4 regions of the Halobacillus sp. SY10 genome follow, and region 1 is predicted to be linked to each of the others. Evidence: riboswitches for the same ligand, from Rfam matches in the RefSeq annotation. Region 1 holds a riboswitch; each other region holds the start of a gene.
The links. A riboswitch is a leader RNA that binds a small molecule or an ion and turns the genes downstream of it on or off. The one in region 1 is predicted to bind S-adenosylmethionine.
Positions count from the first base shown of each region.

Region 2: it holds a riboswitch for S-adenosylmethionine, as region 1 does, so the genes downstream of both, msrA (peptide-methionine (S)-S-oxide reductase MsrA) here and ACJA3J_RS18350 (acetyl-CoA C-acyltransferase) in region 1, are expected to answer to the same signal.
Region 3: it holds a riboswitch for S-adenosylmethionine, as region 1 does, so the genes downstream of both, ACJA3J_RS09915 (phosphoadenylyl-sulfate reductase) here and ACJA3J_RS18350 (acetyl-CoA C-acyltransferase) in region 1, are expected to answer to the same signal.
Region 4: it holds a riboswitch for S-adenosylmethionine, as region 1 does, so the genes downstream of both, ACJA3J_RS01775 (PLP-dependent aspartate aminotransferase family protein) here and ACJA3J_RS18350 (acetyl-CoA C-acyltransferase) in region 1, are expected to answer to the same signal.

Region 1 covers NZ_CP174345.1:3,598,348-3,602,560, reverse strand. Annotated here, with positions in the region: gene ACJA3J_RS18355 (acetoacetate--CoA ligase) at 1-1,137, opposite strand, end outside; gene ACJA3J_RS18350 (acetyl-CoA C-acyltransferase) at 1,158-2,312, opposite strand; SAM riboswitch class I at 2,384-2,491, opposite strand; SAM riboswitch class I at 2,559-2,663, opposite strand; gene ACJA3J_RS18345 (hypothetical protein) at 3,065-3,280, shown strand; gene ACJA3J_RS18340 (Lrp/AsnC family transcriptional regulator) at 3,635-4,084, opposite strand.
Region 2 covers NZ_CP174345.1:828,653-832,865, forward strand. Annotated here, with positions in the region: gene ACJA3J_RS04155 (DinB family protein) at 1-104, opposite strand, end outside; gene ACJA3J_RS04160 (AIM24 family protein) at 533-1,225, shown strand; SAM riboswitch class I at 1,397-1,518, shown strand; gene msrA (peptide-methionine (S)-S-oxide reductase MsrA) at 1,640-2,113, shown strand; gene ACJA3J_RS04170 (ion channel) at 2,161-2,565, opposite strand; gene eutH (ethanolamine utilization protein EutH) at 2,710-3,828, shown strand; gene ACJA3J_RS04180 (peroxiredoxin-like family protein) at 3,852-4,213, shown strand, end outside.
Region 3 covers NZ_CP174345.1:1,935,330-1,939,542, forward strand. Annotated here, with positions in the region: gene ACJA3J_RS09905 (DAK2 domain-containing protein) at 1-1,013, shown strand, start outside; gene ACJA3J_RS09910 (sulfite exporter TauE/SafE family protein) at 1,051-1,932, opposite strand; SAM riboswitch class I at 2,055-2,152, opposite strand; SAM riboswitch class I at 2,322-2,436, shown strand; gene ACJA3J_RS09915 (phosphoadenylyl-sulfate reductase) at 2,519-3,253, shown strand; gene sat (sulfate adenylyltransferase) at 3,267-4,213, shown strand, end outside.
Region 4 covers NZ_CP174345.1:327,124-331,336, reverse strand. Annotated here, with positions in the region: gene ACJA3J_RS01775 (PLP-dependent aspartate aminotransferase family protein) at 1-1,766, opposite strand, end outside; SAM riboswitch class I at 1,905-2,015, opposite strand; gene ACJA3J_RS01770 (trans-sulfuration enzyme family protein) at 2,089-3,234, opposite strand; gene ACJA3J_RS01765 (NUDIX domain-containing protein) at 3,294-3,893, opposite strand; gene ACJA3J_RS01760 (EAL domain-containing protein) at 4,106-4,213, opposite strand, start outside.

The DNA.
Region 1 (4,213 bases):
ATGACTGTTTTTCAAATCGACTCCTGCTTTCATCAATGTATCTAAATACTTAGGGCTTGTGCCGAAATGGGTGATGCCGACTTCATCGGCAATGTCCCACAAATGGGTGAGGGAATCCTGCCTTACGGGAGAACCGTCATACAATAGAATCGCCGCTTCACTGGCTAACCCTGAAACGAGCCATGGATACATCATCCAGGCGGTATTGGTGTACCAGAACAACACATCATCTTGCTGGACATCGCAATGCAGCTGGTGTTCTTTGACATGTTGCAGGAGCGTCCCGCCGACCGAATGGACGATCGCTTTCGGCAGCCCCGTCGTTCCTGATGTATATAAAATATATAAGGTGTGGTCAAAAGGCACGGGTTCGAACGACGGCTCTACTGCATCATTGTTGCAAAGCTCATCCCAGGAGAGAGACTGGAGTCCTTCTATAGAAGTTTCGCCTCCGAACGTGACGAGTGCAGATAGTCCATCCAAGTGCTCTGTCGTCTGTTTGATTTTGTCCACGATATCGAATGATTTCTGCTTATATTGATAAGAGGTTGCAGCAAATAATACCTTCGGCTTCACCTGACCAATGCGATCGACGATTCCTTTCGTGCCGAAGTCAGGGGAACAGGAGGTCCAGGTTGCCCCGAGTGAAGTGGTTGCAAGTAAAGCGACCAACCCTTGGATATCGTTCGTCGTGACTCCGGCGACACAATCGCCTTTTTGCACACCTAACTGTTTTAACCCTTCCTGGGCTTTAGCTACGGATTGCCTCAATTCTTCTAAAGTAATGCTTCGATGAACCCCTGTCTCATTCGCTTCATAGGCCACGGTCCGATCAAGAGAACCGCGCAGGAGGTTTTCGGAGAAATTCAACCGTGCTTCCGGAAACCATGTACTATCAGGCATCGAAGGTCCAGGGATAAACACACGGTCACCCTTCTCTCCGATAATTCCTGAATAATCCCAAACGGCTGACCAAAATTCAGAAAGGTGGGAAACGGACCAGCGATGGAACCGTTCATATGGAAAAAGCGGCTGACCGGTAGATTCAGCAAAAGCTTTGATATGTGATTGTTCTATTCTTTCGCTCGTTGGTTCCCAAAGATAAGGGGAACGCTGAGCTGTAATCGATGTAGTCATTGGATTTGTCTCCTTTCGAGTCATGAATGAGGAACGTCAATGAAGAGGGCCATGCCCTGTCCGCCACCGCCGCAAAGGGAAGCGATGCCTTTTCCTCCGCCACGTCGTTTGAGTTCATGGGCAAGAGTCAAAACAAGTCGGAATCCAGTGCCACCTAAAGGGTGACCAAGAGCGATCGCACCACCGTTAACATTGACGCGGTCATAATCGATATCAAGATCCCGGCAGCTGGCGATCACCACACTGGCAAACGCTTCATTGATTTCAAACAGATCGATATCGTCCGTCGTCAATTGATGTCTGTCTAATAATTCTTGGATGGCTTGCGATGGTTTCGTTTGTAAACTTGGATCTGGCCCGGCAATTTCGGACCAATCGATGATTTCCGCCAACGGATCCTGACCGAGTGATTCTGCTTTCTCTTTCGTGGTAACGATCCCAACGCTTGCCCCGTCTGTCATTTGAGAAGCATTGCCTGCCGTAATCGTGCCTTCGTTGGAAAAGGCGGGGGAGAGGTTGGATAACTTCTCTACTGTCGTTCCTTTGCGTACGCCTTCATCTTTTTCAAGCAAACATGAAAAAGGAGCGATTTCCGGCTGCAGCCATCCCTTTTCTTGAGCCTCTGTTGCTCGCTGCTGGGAAAGAGCGGCATATTCATCCTGTTCCTCTCGACTGATTTCATAGGAGCGGTTTTTCTCATCGGTAAGTGCACCCATCGATACATCCGTTAAGGCGCACCATAAACCGTCGTTTAGTAAGGTGTCTTTCAGCATGCTATGACCGAGTCCTGAAGAAGCCCGTACAGGAGCGGTGTGAGGTGCGTTCGTCATCGAGTCGAATCCGCCGACGACGTATAATTCTCCTTCATTCAATTGCAGTCTTCGGGAAGCATCTGCGATGGTAGCGATCCCGCCTAAGCAGACATTGTTCAATGTGATGGCAGGTGTATCGATCTCCACCCCTGCCTTATAAGCGACTTGCCTGGCAGGATTTTGGCCGCCCCCAGCCTGGATCACTTGGGCAAGCAGCACACCATCCGCCTGTTTGGCTATCGGATTTTTCTCAATTAACGCGTTTAACGCGTGCGATCCAAGTTCTGTTGCGGATTTCTTTTTCAAGGCCCCTTTCCATTTACCGAACGGGGTTCGAATGCCATCTAAAAGTACGATACTCATCTATGTAGCCACTCCTTTTTTAAAAATAGAAAGAGCCCTCTTCACAAAAATAAGAAGAGGGCTCTTGGCTCTTCTTATCTTCCAGGATCATCTCCTGCAGGAATTAGCACCTTTTCAAGCGGTTGCTTGATGGTTGCCGGGCGTCAACGGGCCAGTCCCTCTGCCTCTCTGGATAAGAAATAAGTATTCAATTGGAAAATATAAAGCCTCTCTATCAGTGATAGAGAGGCTAGAGATTATGTAAATCTCTTATCTTCCTGAGCGTTCACTCAGTAGGATTTGGCACCATGCTATGAATATAGCGGTTGCCGGGTTTCACAGGGCCAGTCCCTCCACCTCTCTGGATAAGATGTTCTTTCGTTATTTGGTTAAGTGCCATGTTAGCAAGGCAAAGCGCAGGTGTCAATAAATTTTGTAGAAAAGTGTGAAAATTTATTTTATTTAGCGTATGCTCTCAAACGTATGAGAAAACAAATAGATAGCTTAACAGCAGTGGTTTTCACTAGTATTTCGTATCTTTTTAGGTTATAAATGTGTTTATGTTTTTGAAGACTTATGTTTTGATTACCACCTAGGTTTACTCATAATTGCAAAGTCGTTTTTTCTAGGAGGAGCAGGAATTTGGATCAATAGTGTAGTAAATATTTAGTACAAGAATTTAACTCTTGTCATCCTCGCTATTACTAACAGTCAAAAGAACCTGACAAGAGAGTTTAGAAGTGAGGAAAGATATCAAATAAGGGGGCATACACATGGCAGAAGTATCTTCGATGAAGCAGGCCGTTGATGTTTTACTTAAAAAGGGATTATCCAAGCGGGACATCCTAACCAATGTAGATAACAGCCATTTCCCGTTTGAAGATGAAGAAGTTGTGATGACCTTTATTGATCTACAAATTGAGTGTTCCTCTGATGATGAATTTGGCAAGTTGGTGGAGTATTTATATGGATTTAATGATAAGCAATAATTGTTTTGTTCGTTCAACTCTTAAATTATATTAACTCTAGGCGGAAAAAAACTAGGAGGAAAGCGCAGCTCTTTTGTTTAGTAAAGAGCTGCGTTATTTTTAGTTAAGTAGTTCTAAGAGATTATTATATGAATAGGTAGATCATCACACTCTTATTAACAAATAATTAGTGATTGAAACGTTACAAGTTGATAACGCGCAAGCCTACGTTTTTATAGCACTTACCTTACGGATTTGATTTAAATTTTTCATACATAAATTGAGATGTTTTGTTATGCTTTTTGGAATTACCATCATATCATTAACTATTTCATAAAAAAGGCAGGTTATCCATTTGTGGATAACCTGCCTTTTTTATAGTTTCAAGCCGCTCCTGCTCTTAAACCGGCGTAATAACGTATGACTTTCTACACGGGTAATTCCTTCTAATGCGTATAATTCATTATTAATAAAAGATTCAAGCTCTTTGAAGTCTTTGACGAGCACATGCATATGTAAGGTGCTTGGTCCTGTCATTTGATAGCAACTGGCGACATAAGGATTGTTCGCGAGGTTTTCGGCTACCTCAACGAGGGATCGGGGCTCACAGTCGACTTCGAAAAAAGCAGAAACTTGTTTACCGACTTTTTCACTGTTGACCACAGCTGTAAACTTTTCAATTATGCCACAGTCAATCAGCTGGTTGACGCGTGAACGAACAGCAACACGGGATAAATCGAGAGTTTTCCCAATCTCCGTATAGGAAAGGCGTCCATCCTCAATCAATAATTCCAGTATTTTTTTATCTACTTCATCAATCTTCATCGAAGCGTCTTCCTGCATAACTTCCACCTCACTTCTCGACTAAAGCTCAGCCTTCAAAAATTTTACCACTAAAATAGTCCCCATTCAAACAAAGCAGGGAGAACCCGTAGAGAAAATAAAAAATTCCAA
Region 2 (4,213 bases), 1.5 Mb from region 1:
AGGATGGACCAACGATCTTCTTCAGGCTTGACGGATGCTTCTTGCTCTGAAACTTCTTCAACAAAATGGAGCAGTTCATTTCTTTTTTCATCTAAGCCATACATACAGATTCTCCCTTTCAAGTGAAGTTACATCGAGTCTATCACAACTCTTATAGAAGTTTCTTTCCCTAGCACCTCCAAAAATGAAACCTTTCACACGCCCTTCCGTATGTAAAGTTAGGAAAAGGAAGATTTTTCATGACCGGGTCATACAGATTATTCCAATTGTGCGGAGGCCACGGACTAAGGCTGCATTTCAAAGAGTATGCGTCTGAGGTGTTGGATTGGTTTGACAAGCATTTGGAGGGAGAATAAAAATCCTTATTTACAGTAGGGATTTGTCCGTCTTTATTGAATAATAAATGACGAAGGCTCATTAAAATCATAGCCACTAAGATCCGAAAACTTTAGGCCTCGATTTTGATCCATCGTGGTATAGAAGCAATGAGAAAGCATAAATAATCATAGAATACGCTAAGGAGGAACAGATGATGAGTGACTACTCCATTGATGAATTTATTAGAAAAACGAAGCAGGATGAATCCGAGAATGATTACTTTGAGCTGGAGACCCCGAGAATCCTTGAGGTGAATCTACTCGATCAAGTATGGGCTAAAGCAGGCGCGATGATTTCCTATAATGGGAACATCAAATTTGAAAGAGAGGGCATCCTTGAGCATGGCGTCGGTCGTTTATTTAAAAAAGCGATGACTGGTGAAGGGAGTTCTTTAATGAAGGCTACTGGCCGTGGTCGTCTTTACCTTGCCGATCAGGGCAAGAAGATTACTATTTTTGACCTGGATAATGAAACAATCACAGTGAATGGAAACGACCTTCTGGCATTTGAGCCGAGCATTGATTGGGATATAAAACTGATGAAAAAAGTGGCCGGGATGGTTTCGGGTGGTTTATTCAATGTAACCCTCAGCGGAAGTGGACGCGTCGCGATTACTTCGCACTATGAACCATTGACGCTGCTAGTTCGTCCAGGGGAACCTGTAATCACTGACCCGCATGCTACTGTGGCCTGGTCAGGGCACTTGGAGCCGAATTTCAGAACAGACATCAGTTTCAAAACGTTGATTGGACGCGGAAGCGGGGAGTCCATTCAAATGGAGTTTGAAGGCGATGGATTCGTCATTGTTCAGCCGTTTGAAGAAGTTTACACGACAGGCCAGAACTGAGCTGAAGCGGATTTTTTTACAGACAGGCATGAGCATGTTAAGCTCTGAATACAATGAAATCAAGAAAGACAAAACTCGATGTACAATCATTTGAAATTTTTAATCTGTTTTCCTTTACTTCGTTACAAAAACGTAGTACTATGGATACTAACAAAAATAAATAACGGAAACTTCTTATCCAGAGAGGCGGAGGGACTGGCCCTTTGATGCCCGGCAACCATCGAATCAATCTACGGATTGACGAGAACGGTGCCAATTCCTGTAGAATGTATTCACATTCTAAGAGATGAGAGGATCGTGCGGATATTAGCGACCCCTTTTCTTACTGGATAAGAAAAGGGGTCTTTTCGTGTAAGCACCATAACCGTCAAGGCTCTCGATAGAAGTTGCGTTAAGGGAAAGGAAAGATGTTAAATGGCAACAGCTATTTTCGGTGCAGGATGTTTTTGGGGAGTAGAAGCGTTTTTTGAAAAATTCGAAGGGGTTACAGAAACGAAGGTCGGTTATATTGGCGGCCATCTGGATAACCCGACATACGAACAAGTCAAAGCGGGCAAGAGTGGACACGCGGAATCTGTGAAAGTGAACTACGATCCAACCGTAATCACTTATGCAGAACTTGTAAATATCTTCTTTGAAGCTCACGATCCGACTTCCCGCAACAAGCAGGGAATCGACGTTGGTCACCAATACCGTTCTGTCATTTTTTATTCGGATGCAAGCCAGAAGTACATTGCTGAAGAAAAAATTAAAGAATGGGAAGGTAAAGGGATTTTCAAACGCCCGATCGTTACAGAAGTAGAAGAGGCCACAACTTTTTATGAAGCAGAAGAGCATCACCAGAAATATTTACAAAAGCATGGATCTGCCGCATGCTCCATTGGATAATAAGAAAGGACCCTTTCGCGAGGGTCCTTTTATATAGGTAAACCTTCTTAATCTTCTTTTTGCCTGGATGCATCCATGGCTTTTAAGAAATAGGCTGTAGGGAGAAGGATGCCGATTCCCGATTCAAGCAAGGCAAAGAAACGAGCCATCCCCACAGGTAACATGTCACCATAACCTACGCTCAACAAGGTTTCCCCACTGAAGTAAAGCAAGTCCAAAAAGGTTGGTTCGACAGGTTCCCGGGATGATAAACTAGTAACTAGAATGACTCCATCTAAAGATAGCAAATAGTAGAGGACCGTAAACCCTAGTAATACACCTGTCAGTACAAAAAATAATTGAAAGAAAAGTGCCGTGCTGAAGTAGCTTTTTCTGTATGTTTTATTCGTGAAAAAGTACACGAGATTCGCTGCAATGAAAATGACCGCAACGATGAACAGAGCTTGTACCATTTCTTCTTCTCCTTTATAAAAAAATTGAATGGCTATGTTAGCGTCCACTGTGTAAAGACGAGCAAGCCATTATAGAAGAACTCCTACCCTGTGTAGAAGTTCCCGTAAACATTGATTAAAAAATGTAAGGAAGGGGCTGGGCTTTTGTGGGTTAATGACGCGATTCTAATTGTGATGTGTATTTTCATGGTATTGGGTGCCCTTGATTATTATGTGCTTAATCACCGGCTATCTCTCGGGTGGCGTTTTTACGAAGCGTTTATGATGATGGGACCACTTGCTCTTTCGATGGTAGGGATCATATCCCTAGCACCCGTACTGTCCCAGTGGCTGGCCCCTGTCATCCGCCCGTTGTTTTTATGGTTCGGGGCGGATCCTTCGATGTTTGCATCCATGATGCTTGCTATTGATATGGGTGCCTACCCTTTGGCAGAATCTCTAGCTGTGGAAGAGGAAGCGGCCACTTTTTCCTGGGCACTCCTCGGTACGATGATGGGACCGACGCTTGTTTTTACAATTCCTGTTGCGCTTACGATTGTAAAAAAAGAAGATCGGCCTTTCTTTTCAAAGGGAATTTTAGCAGGTTTAGTTACGGTTCCGATCGGATGCTTTGTCGGTGGTGCACTGGCAGGATATGAAGCGGCGTGGATGTTACGTAATTTGACGCCGGCTATCTTGCTCTCCGGCTGTATCGGGGCGGGATTATGGTTGTTCACGAACATAACGATCCGGTTATTTTCTTATTTCGGAAAAACCATTGAAATCATCATCATTACAGGTCTTGCTCTCATTATTATCGAAACGTTGACAGGGTTCGTTGTCCTGCCGGGGATGGCTCCTTTATCGGAAGGGATCATCATCGTTGGAAGGATTACCGTTACATTAGCTGGTGCTTATCCTCTTGTCGCTTTCATCAATCAGCGGGGAGAGAGATGGATAGGACAACTGAGTGAAAGGTTAGGCATGAATGCTACGTCCTTAACAGGGCTGATCGCTTCTACGGCACATCACTTACCCATGTTAGCGACGATGAAAGATATGGATGAACGAGGGAAAACGGTCAATGCTGCCTTTGCGGTGAGCGGGGCGTTTGTCATCGGCAGCCATTTTGCGTTCGTGGCTAGTGTAGAAAGGGATATGATTTTCCCAGTATTGGTTGGTAAATTAACAGCTGGGGTATTAGCCGTTGGTCTTGCCTTATGGATGACGAGAGAGAGCAAATCAGTTTCTTCGAGTGTCGCACCCCTATATAATGAAAAGTGAATCCGCTGAAAAGGAGTTTTTTCATGAAGACAGAAATGAGAAAGCATTATAACGATTACATTGAAAAATTCAAGAAAGCAACTCCTGATGAAATACAAGAAAAAATGAAGAAGGCGATTGATGAACTTGAATCTTCAAATGATGGAGAAGGTTTGTCAGCAGGAGAGAAAGCGCCAAACTTCAACTTGCCTGACGCGAAGGGGGAAACGGTCGAGCTTTATGAACAATTAAAAAGTGGACCGGTCGTCCTTACTTTTTATCGCGGAGGATGGTGTCCTTATTGCAACATGGAACTGAGAGCCTATCAGCAAATCCTAGATGAGATTCATGGAGAAGGAGCTGAATTGATTGCGATTAGTCCACAAACCCCCGATCAGTCACTGAC
Region 3 (4,213 bases), 1.7 Mb from region 1:
ACATGGTCAACGCTGAACACCACAAGTTAAATCAGGATTTCATGAATACAGAGGATATTGAATTTGGCTATTGCACAGAATTCATGGTCAAATTTGAAGAAGATAAACTTGCTGAACATCCATATGATGAAGAAGCCTTCCGTAATGAGCTCAGTGAAATGGGAGATTCTCTGCTTGTCGTTTCTGATGAAGACTTGATCAAAGTCCATGTCCACGTGGAATATCCAGGTGAAGCGATGACCTTGGGGCAAAGATACGGCAGTCTTGTCAACATGAAGATTGAGAATATGCGTGAGCAGCATACGTCGATCGTTGGTGACAAAAAGAAAGCCAAGCCCAAGTCAGAGGAAAAAGCAGAGTACGGAATCGTGACAGTAAGCATGGGAGACGGAATCAAGAAGTTGTTTGAAAGTCTTGGAGCTACTGTTGTTATCCAAGGTGGACAAACCATGAACCCGAGTACTCAAGATCTTTCGGAAGCGATTAAAGAAGCACATGCAAAACGAGTGCTTGTCTTGCCGAATAACAAGAATATCGTCATGGCTGCTGAACAAGCGGCAGAATTAGCGGATGTAGAGGTGGCTGTCATTCCATCGAAAACGATTCCTCAAGGGATGAGCGCCCTTCTAGGGTTCAACCCAGAAGCGGATCTTGATGCGAATAAAGAGGAAATGCAGAGCCTCATGGCTGAAGTGAAGACAGGGCAAATTACGTACGCCGTCAGAGATACACAAATTGATGGGTTGGACATTTCCAAAGGCCATTTCATGGGAATCGCCGATGGCAAAATTTCCGCCACAGATCAAGATGCATTGACGACTGCTAAAACGTTGTTGAACCAAATGATTGACGAAGATGAAGATGAAATTCTGACCATCTTGACAGGTGAAGAAGTCGACGAAAAAGATGTAGCAGAACTTGAATCATTCATAGAAGAAACGTATGAAGATCTAGAAGTGGAAATCCACAATGGTGGACAGCCGATTTACTCCTATATCTTTTCAATCGAATAAAACGTGCAGGAACGCAGCTCTTGGGGCTGCGTTTCTTTTATGCTTGTTTTCGAACCACCTTGACTCGAAGATGGTTTCGAATAGAAAAAACAACAATCAAGAGATAGCCGGATAGCAGACAAGTGTACACAAACGTTAAGATCGAATCACTGACTTGGATCGAAGAAAGTAAAGTCCTCGTATTTGTAAGTATGATAAAACCTCCGGCTAATACTCCAAGAACAGAAGAGGGGAGGGTTTTGACAAGCCAAGCGGCAATGGGTGCTGCTATGACACCACCGATAACGAAAGATGAAATGAGCAGCCAGCTGAACTGGTCATGCCCTAAAAAAATCAAAAACCCAGCCGTTGCTGAAATCGTTACCAGAAATTCGCTCGTATCCACTGTTCCAATGACTTTTCTTGGAGCAATCCCTGATTGAGAAAGAAGCGCAGGTGTATTCACAGGTCCCCATCCACCCCCTCCGACACTATCCAAAAAACCCCCGGCAATTCCAAGTGGCAAGAGGAAACGTTTGTTTACAGACTTCTTTTCTTTGGTATGTGTTTTTTTCGAAAGGTATAGGAAACGAAAAATGATATAAATCCCTAGTGTGAGTAGGAATATGGATATGTAAGGTCTAATGAATTCCCCTGATATATAGCTTAAAAATGCCGCACCTAAAAAGGCACTGATGGCTCCAGGAACTGCGATAATCATGACAAGGCGTTTATCTACATTGCCAAATTTATAGTGGGAAAAGCCTGAAACAGCCGTGGTGGCGATCTGAGACATATGGATGGAAGCGGATGCTACAGCAGGAGCAAGTCCATAGGATAAGAGAATGGTTGATGAGCTAAGCCCAAACCCCATGCCGAGTGCACCGTCCATCAGTTGAGCAACAAACCCAATGAGTGCGAAAATCGTTAGTTTTTGCAAAGTGTACCACTCCTTTTAAAAAGTCCAATGTATAGTAAAGTATTTTTCATTATTCCTATGCATTTACTTGGTTTTATAATCAAAAAAAACTCCCCCGTCTGAAAGAAGGGGGAGTGATCCGCACCTTATCTTTCAGCCTTCTGGCTGCTGGAATGAGCACCTTCTTAAAGGTTGCTGCGGGATCGTCAGACCAGTTTCCTCCCCCGACTCTTCATAAGGATCGTATGAATATTTTTAGAATAATTCTAAAACTAACGGACATGGATTTGTTTGTCAAACATATTTATTAAAAAAGCAGAAAAATTATAATTTTTCAAAAAAACATTGACATCTGTTGAAAAGGAGCATAAGATTTGTATCAACTTGTTTTTCAAAAAATTTCATACCTTTTCTTATCTAGAGAGGTGGAGGGACTGGCCCTTTGAAACCTCGGCAACGGGTCTGATGATGTATACAGATACTGTGCCAATTCCAGCAAGTGGTGAACGCTTGAGAAGATAGGGAGAATGTAGTTTACATGTATTTGTAAAAGCCTTTCTTCTTATCGTGAAGATAGGCTTTTTTGCTTTTAAGAAAGGAGGAGGAAATGAAACCATCACTCATCACATATCAATCATTTGAAAACCCATTTGAGGGTGATCCACCGAAGGGCGACGATACAAAAGGAGCAGCGGAAGTCATTCGCTGGGCATATTCTCAGTATAAGGACATTGCGTATGCCTGTAGTTTCGGAGCCGAAGGTATCGTTCTCATAGATTTGATTTCGAAGGCTCAGCCGGATGCCGAAGTCGTTTTTCTTGATACAGACCTTCATTTTCAAGAAACTTATGAGCTTATTGAAAAAGTAAGAAAGAGATATCCGGCACTAAACATAACGATAAAGAAGCCTGACATCAATCTGGAAGAACAGGCAGAACAATTCGGATCCGCCTTATGGAAACGGAAGCCGGATCATTGTTGTTACATCCGTAAAATAAAACCGCTCGAAGATGCCCTCAGCGGGAAAACAGCGTGGTTGTCGGGGCTGAGGCGTGAACAATCCCCTAGCCGACAAAAAACAAACTTCGTCAATAAGGATGAAAGATTCAAATCCATAAAAATATGTCCGTTGATTCACTGGACATGGGAAGACGTATGGCAATATATCCGACTAAATGGGTTGGATTACAATGAATTACACGATCAGAATTATCCCAGTGTCGGATGCATTCCATGTACGGCTCAGGCAGCCGATGATGGGAGATCAGGAAGATGGAAAGGGTTCAATAAATCCGAATGTGGTTTACACACAGCGGAGCCTTTGGAAGAGGAAAATTCATGAAGGAGGAATTTGCATGTCAATCATAACCCCGCACGGTGGAGAACTTATAAACAGATGGAAGGAAAAAAGACCGGAGGAGCTGCCGGAAGATATCATCGAGCTTGATTCAATGGCCTTAAGTGATGTCGGTTTGATTGCGAATGGTGCTTATAGTCCATTAAAAGGATTTATGAACAAGGACGACTATGAATCTGTTATCGATACGATGAGGTTGAAAGATGGCACTCCATGGAGTATTCCTATAACGCTCCCAATCACAGAGTCACAGTCCCGGACGCTTGGAAGGAAAGCGCAGTTGGTCAAAGACGGGGTTGTATATGGAACGATTACGATAACTGATCGATTTAAACCGGATAAGGAAAAGGAATCTCAAAACGTATACTTAACGACAGAGCCTGAGCATCCTGGGGTGAACAAATTATACAACCGACCAGATTGGTACGTAGCAGGCGAAATTGAGGTCTTTCAAAAACCTCCTTACGAACATGGAAAAGCTTTTTATTTGGATCCAGAACAATCGAGGGAGCACTTTCAAGAACTCGGGTGGAAAAAGGTCGTCGGTTTCCAAACAAGAAATCCTGTCCATAGAGCTCACGAATATATCCAGAAAGCTGCACTGGAAACGGTGGATGGATTGTTTTTAAATCCTCTTGTGGGTGAAACAAAAAGTGATGATATTCCCAGTGAAGTCCGAATGAAGAGCTATCAAGTCCTTCTTGATCAGTACTATCCAAAAGAAAGAGTCACATTGGCCGTTTTCAATGCAGCGATGCGGTATGCAGGGCCAAGGGAGGCGATCTTTCATGCAATCGTCAGAAAGAATTTCGGTTGCTCTCACTTCATAGTCGGCCGCGATCATGCAGGTGTAGGGGATTATTATGGTACGTACGATGCGCAGAAAATTTTCAGCCATTATGAAGATGGGGAGCTTGGGATCACGCCACTTTTCTTTGAACATAG
Region 4 (4,213 bases), 1.0 Mb from region 1:
GCGTACGTATCGATGGTTCCTCGCAACCGCTGGGCCTCTTTATACGTACAACGGTTATGGACCACTTCAAGCCCTGCTTCACTTGCGATTTGGGCCGCCTTCGGTGCGATGACACCTTCTTGCAGCCAGAAAACGTCCGGCCGGATTTCCGCTGCTTCCTTAGCAATTTCAATGGCTGCTTCCGGACTGCGGAACACTTGCACGACATCAACTTTGAATGGGATCGATCTTAGGTCTGGATACGCCTTCTCTCCAAGCACTTCCGTTTCTCTTGGATTTACAGGGACGATTTGATAACCCAGCCTCTGCATTTTTCTCGCTAGACGATGGCTCGGACGTGAAGGCTTCCCGCTCAATCCGACGACCGCCAAACGTTTTGGACGCGTTTCCCCATCTTCTTCGGTTTTAGAGGAGCTTAAGGCCCACTTGATGACACCTTCATCATTTTCGGTGATCGCTGTTTGTTCCGGCGCTCTTCCTGTCGCTTTCGCAATGGCACGATCAAGATCATTAATCAAATCCTTGCTCGACTCAAGTCCAATGGATAAGCGGATTAATTCTTCCGTCACTCCACTTGCAGCAAGATCTTCGACAGACAATTGCTGGTGTGTCGTTGATGCAGGGTGGATGATCAATGATTTGGCATCTCCAACGTTTGCTACATGGGACCAGAGCGATATATTATTGATCACTTGTCTTCCGGCTTCCCGTCCACCTTTGATGCCAAAGTTTACGATCGAACCATACCCTCCATTAAGGTAACGGTTGGCTAGTTCATGGGCTGGATGTGTAGGGAGCCCTGGATACGATACCCATTTCACATCAGGATGACCTTGTAAGTATTCTGCAATTTCCTGGGCGTTGTCTCCGTGACGGGCGACACGCAAATGCAGCGTCTCTAACCCTTGTAACAACAAGAAAGCATTCTGCGGGCTCAAACACGATCCAAAATCCCGAAGCAGCTGGACACGCAGTTTCGTAATATAAGCAAGCGTTCCGAAGTCGGCGGTATAAACGATTCCGTTGTAACTACTATCAGGCTCTGTGAAAACCGGATACTTGCCGTTTCCCCAGTTAAACTGTCCTCCGTCTACGACCACTCCTCCAATGGCCGTCCCGTGGCCCCCGATCCACTTCGTCGCGGAGTGGATAACGATGTCGGCTCCGTGCTCAATCGGCCGGCATGTATAAGGGGTCGCGAATGTGTTGTCGATTAGAAGTGGAAGGTCATGATCATGCGCGATGGCCGCTACCTTTTCAATATCCAGCACGTGCAAGCTTGGATTTCCGATCGTTTCAGCGAAGACAGCTTTCGTTCGATCTGTAATCGCTTTTCGGAAGTTTTCCGGCTCCTCCGGGTCGACAAAATGGACTTTAATGCCATATCGCGGTAAAGTGTTAGCGAATAAATTATAGGTCCCGCCATAAAGGTTCGACGCGGCAACGACTTCGTCTCCAGATCCTGCGATGTTCAGAATGGATAGAGCAATGGCTGACATTCCGGAAGCTGTCGCAACAGAAGCGACTCCTCCCTCCAAGAGGGCCATCCTTTTTTCAAAAACATCGACGGTCGGATTTCCGATTCGGGAATAGATATTTCCCGGCTCGTCAAGCGCAAAAAGGCTCTGGGCATGTTCTGTGTCGTGGAAAACATAGGAAGTCGTTTGGTAAATCGGCACCGCACGAGATCCTGTGGTCGGATCCGGGGACTGCCCTCCGTGTAAAGAAATCGTATCTACATCATAGCTTTCAAATGAATTAGTCATGATTCGTTCCTCCTCGTAAAGGTTTCTATTCTTATAGATATAGTTGGCTTTGTGCATACAAAATGTCCATGGAACTTTCTTCCGAACAGCAAAAAACCCTCTTCCAAATAAGAAGAGGGTTTGTCATTTCGTTTCCTCCTCTTATCTACCAGACCTTTTAGATCTGTAGGACTTGGCACCTTTTCAAACCGATGTTTGAAGGTTGCCGGGCTTCACAGGGCCTATTCCCTCAGCCTCTCTTGATAAGAGATGTATGCAGTTAATTGATCATGTTGTGAATTATAACGGATAACAAACAGAAAAGTCAATCATTTTAGAAAATTCAACTTTTAGAATCTACAATCGCTTTTTTCAGCTGTTCTATGATATCTTCATGATCTTCGATTCCGATTGACAGTCGAATCACATAATCATTGATGCCGATCTTCTCGCGCTCCTCATCCGATAACGCACGATGGGACGTACGTACAGGATAAGAAACCGTCGTTTCGACTCCTGCCAACGTAGGGGCGATTTTCACCCAACCGAGCGATCGAAAAAACGCCTCTATGTCAATCGAATCATTAAGCTCGATGGTCACAATGGCACCGTTCCCTCTTTCCGATACCTTTTCGGGATAATAGACGGTACGGACGGCATCATGCTCATCCAGGACTTTTGCTACCTGCTTTGCATTGTATGATTGTTTCTTCATTCTAAGACCTAACGTTTTGGCCCCTCGTTGAGTCAGCCATGCTTCAAATGGGCTGAGATTTGCACCAAATGTGACAATCTTCTGGGTAGCAGCCTGAACCAATTCCTCACTCCCGACCAGCACACCACACGTCACGTCACTGTGCCCACCAATATACTTCGTCCCACTATGTACGACAAGGTCGACGCCACGCGTGTACGGCTGCAATAAGTATGGGGTCGCGAACGTATTATCAACCATCGATTTCACATTCTTTTTGCGAGCAAGAGCGACGAGGCCTTCAAGATCTTCCACCCGTAAAAAAGGATTTGAAATCGATTCCGTATAAAGCAGCTTCGTTTTGTCTGTGATCGCCTCTGAAACCTCCTCCAGATTTGAAAAAGAAACCATCGTTACATCAATCCCGAACGTGGGCAGCTCTTTGGTGATCAGCTTGTGTGAACCTCCGTAAACATCCTCTGCGGCAACGATATGATCCCCGGGTTTTGCAACTGCGAGAATGCCGGCAAGGATGGCTGACATTCCGGATGAAGACGCTACTCCGGCTGGTGCTTCTTCCAGTTCAGCAACGGTTCCAGCAAGTTCATCAGTATTGGGGTTACGCTCTCTCGTATATAAATAAGGGCTGTTTCCCTCATAATAACTTTCCAAGTGATCCAAATCTTTGAATGTAAAGGCGGACGTCTGGTAAATCGGTGTACTCTTGCTATTCGGTACAAGACTTTGATCCGCCTTATGGTGGACTATTTTCGTATCAAAAGATGTATTCGTCATCGTTCGTCTCCTCTCTCTATCACTTAATCAGAAATTATATAGAACAAGTTGGAATATTGTCAAAGTTTTGCGACATATTCTCGAATCGCTTGGAAAACATACCGCTCATATCCTTTTTCATGTGGGACAAGATTTTTACGATTCACTTCTTTTTCTTCACCATTAAGAATAGAGACCCCCTTCACGCTCCGTGGTATATCCATCAAACCTTCCATATCTTCCAGTGGCACAGAAACGATGTCCTTCACCTCTTCTCCAATCGTAAAGGTCTTGTCATTTGTCCATGGTAAGAGGTAAATACGGCAAATTTCCCGGTCTACGCGAACCCCTTCCTTCAGTTCCTCCTTGTAATCGCCTTGAGGGATTAAATCTCCAGGCACAACCGTCAAACCGACTTCCTCATCAATTTCCCGGACACCAGCCAGAAGTACATCCTCCCCCGCTTCTACATGTCCCGCAGCGGTAATATCAAACAAGCTCGGGAAGTCCTTCTTGTGATCAGCTCTTTGTTGAAGCAATAAATGGATCGTTTCACCTTCCTTGTGGAACATCCAACAATGGAACGTTTCGTGCCAATCCCCGTCCAAATGCACCTTCTCCCTTTCTTTTATTCCAATTGGCTGCTCATTTTCATTATAAATGGTTAGCATTTCTGCCATAAGAATCCCCCTATACTCCAAATCCATTTGAATCGCTCTTCCTTTAATAGAAAGCATACTTGAAATAGACCTTCCCTGCATAAAGAAAATGCTCAGAGCCTGATACTCTGAGCATGGGTCGACCGTATGCTTTCTTGCTAAAATGAATACCGTCCAAAAGAAGTCACGGATCATGGACGGTTTTTTAAGAATGGTAAATTTGATCACTCATGTTAATTGTGTACAAGACTTGCCGGTACAGGTTTACTGAAGTAATAGCCTTGATATTCATAACAGCCTTTTTGTTTTAAGTAAGCAATATGTTCACTTGTTTCCACACC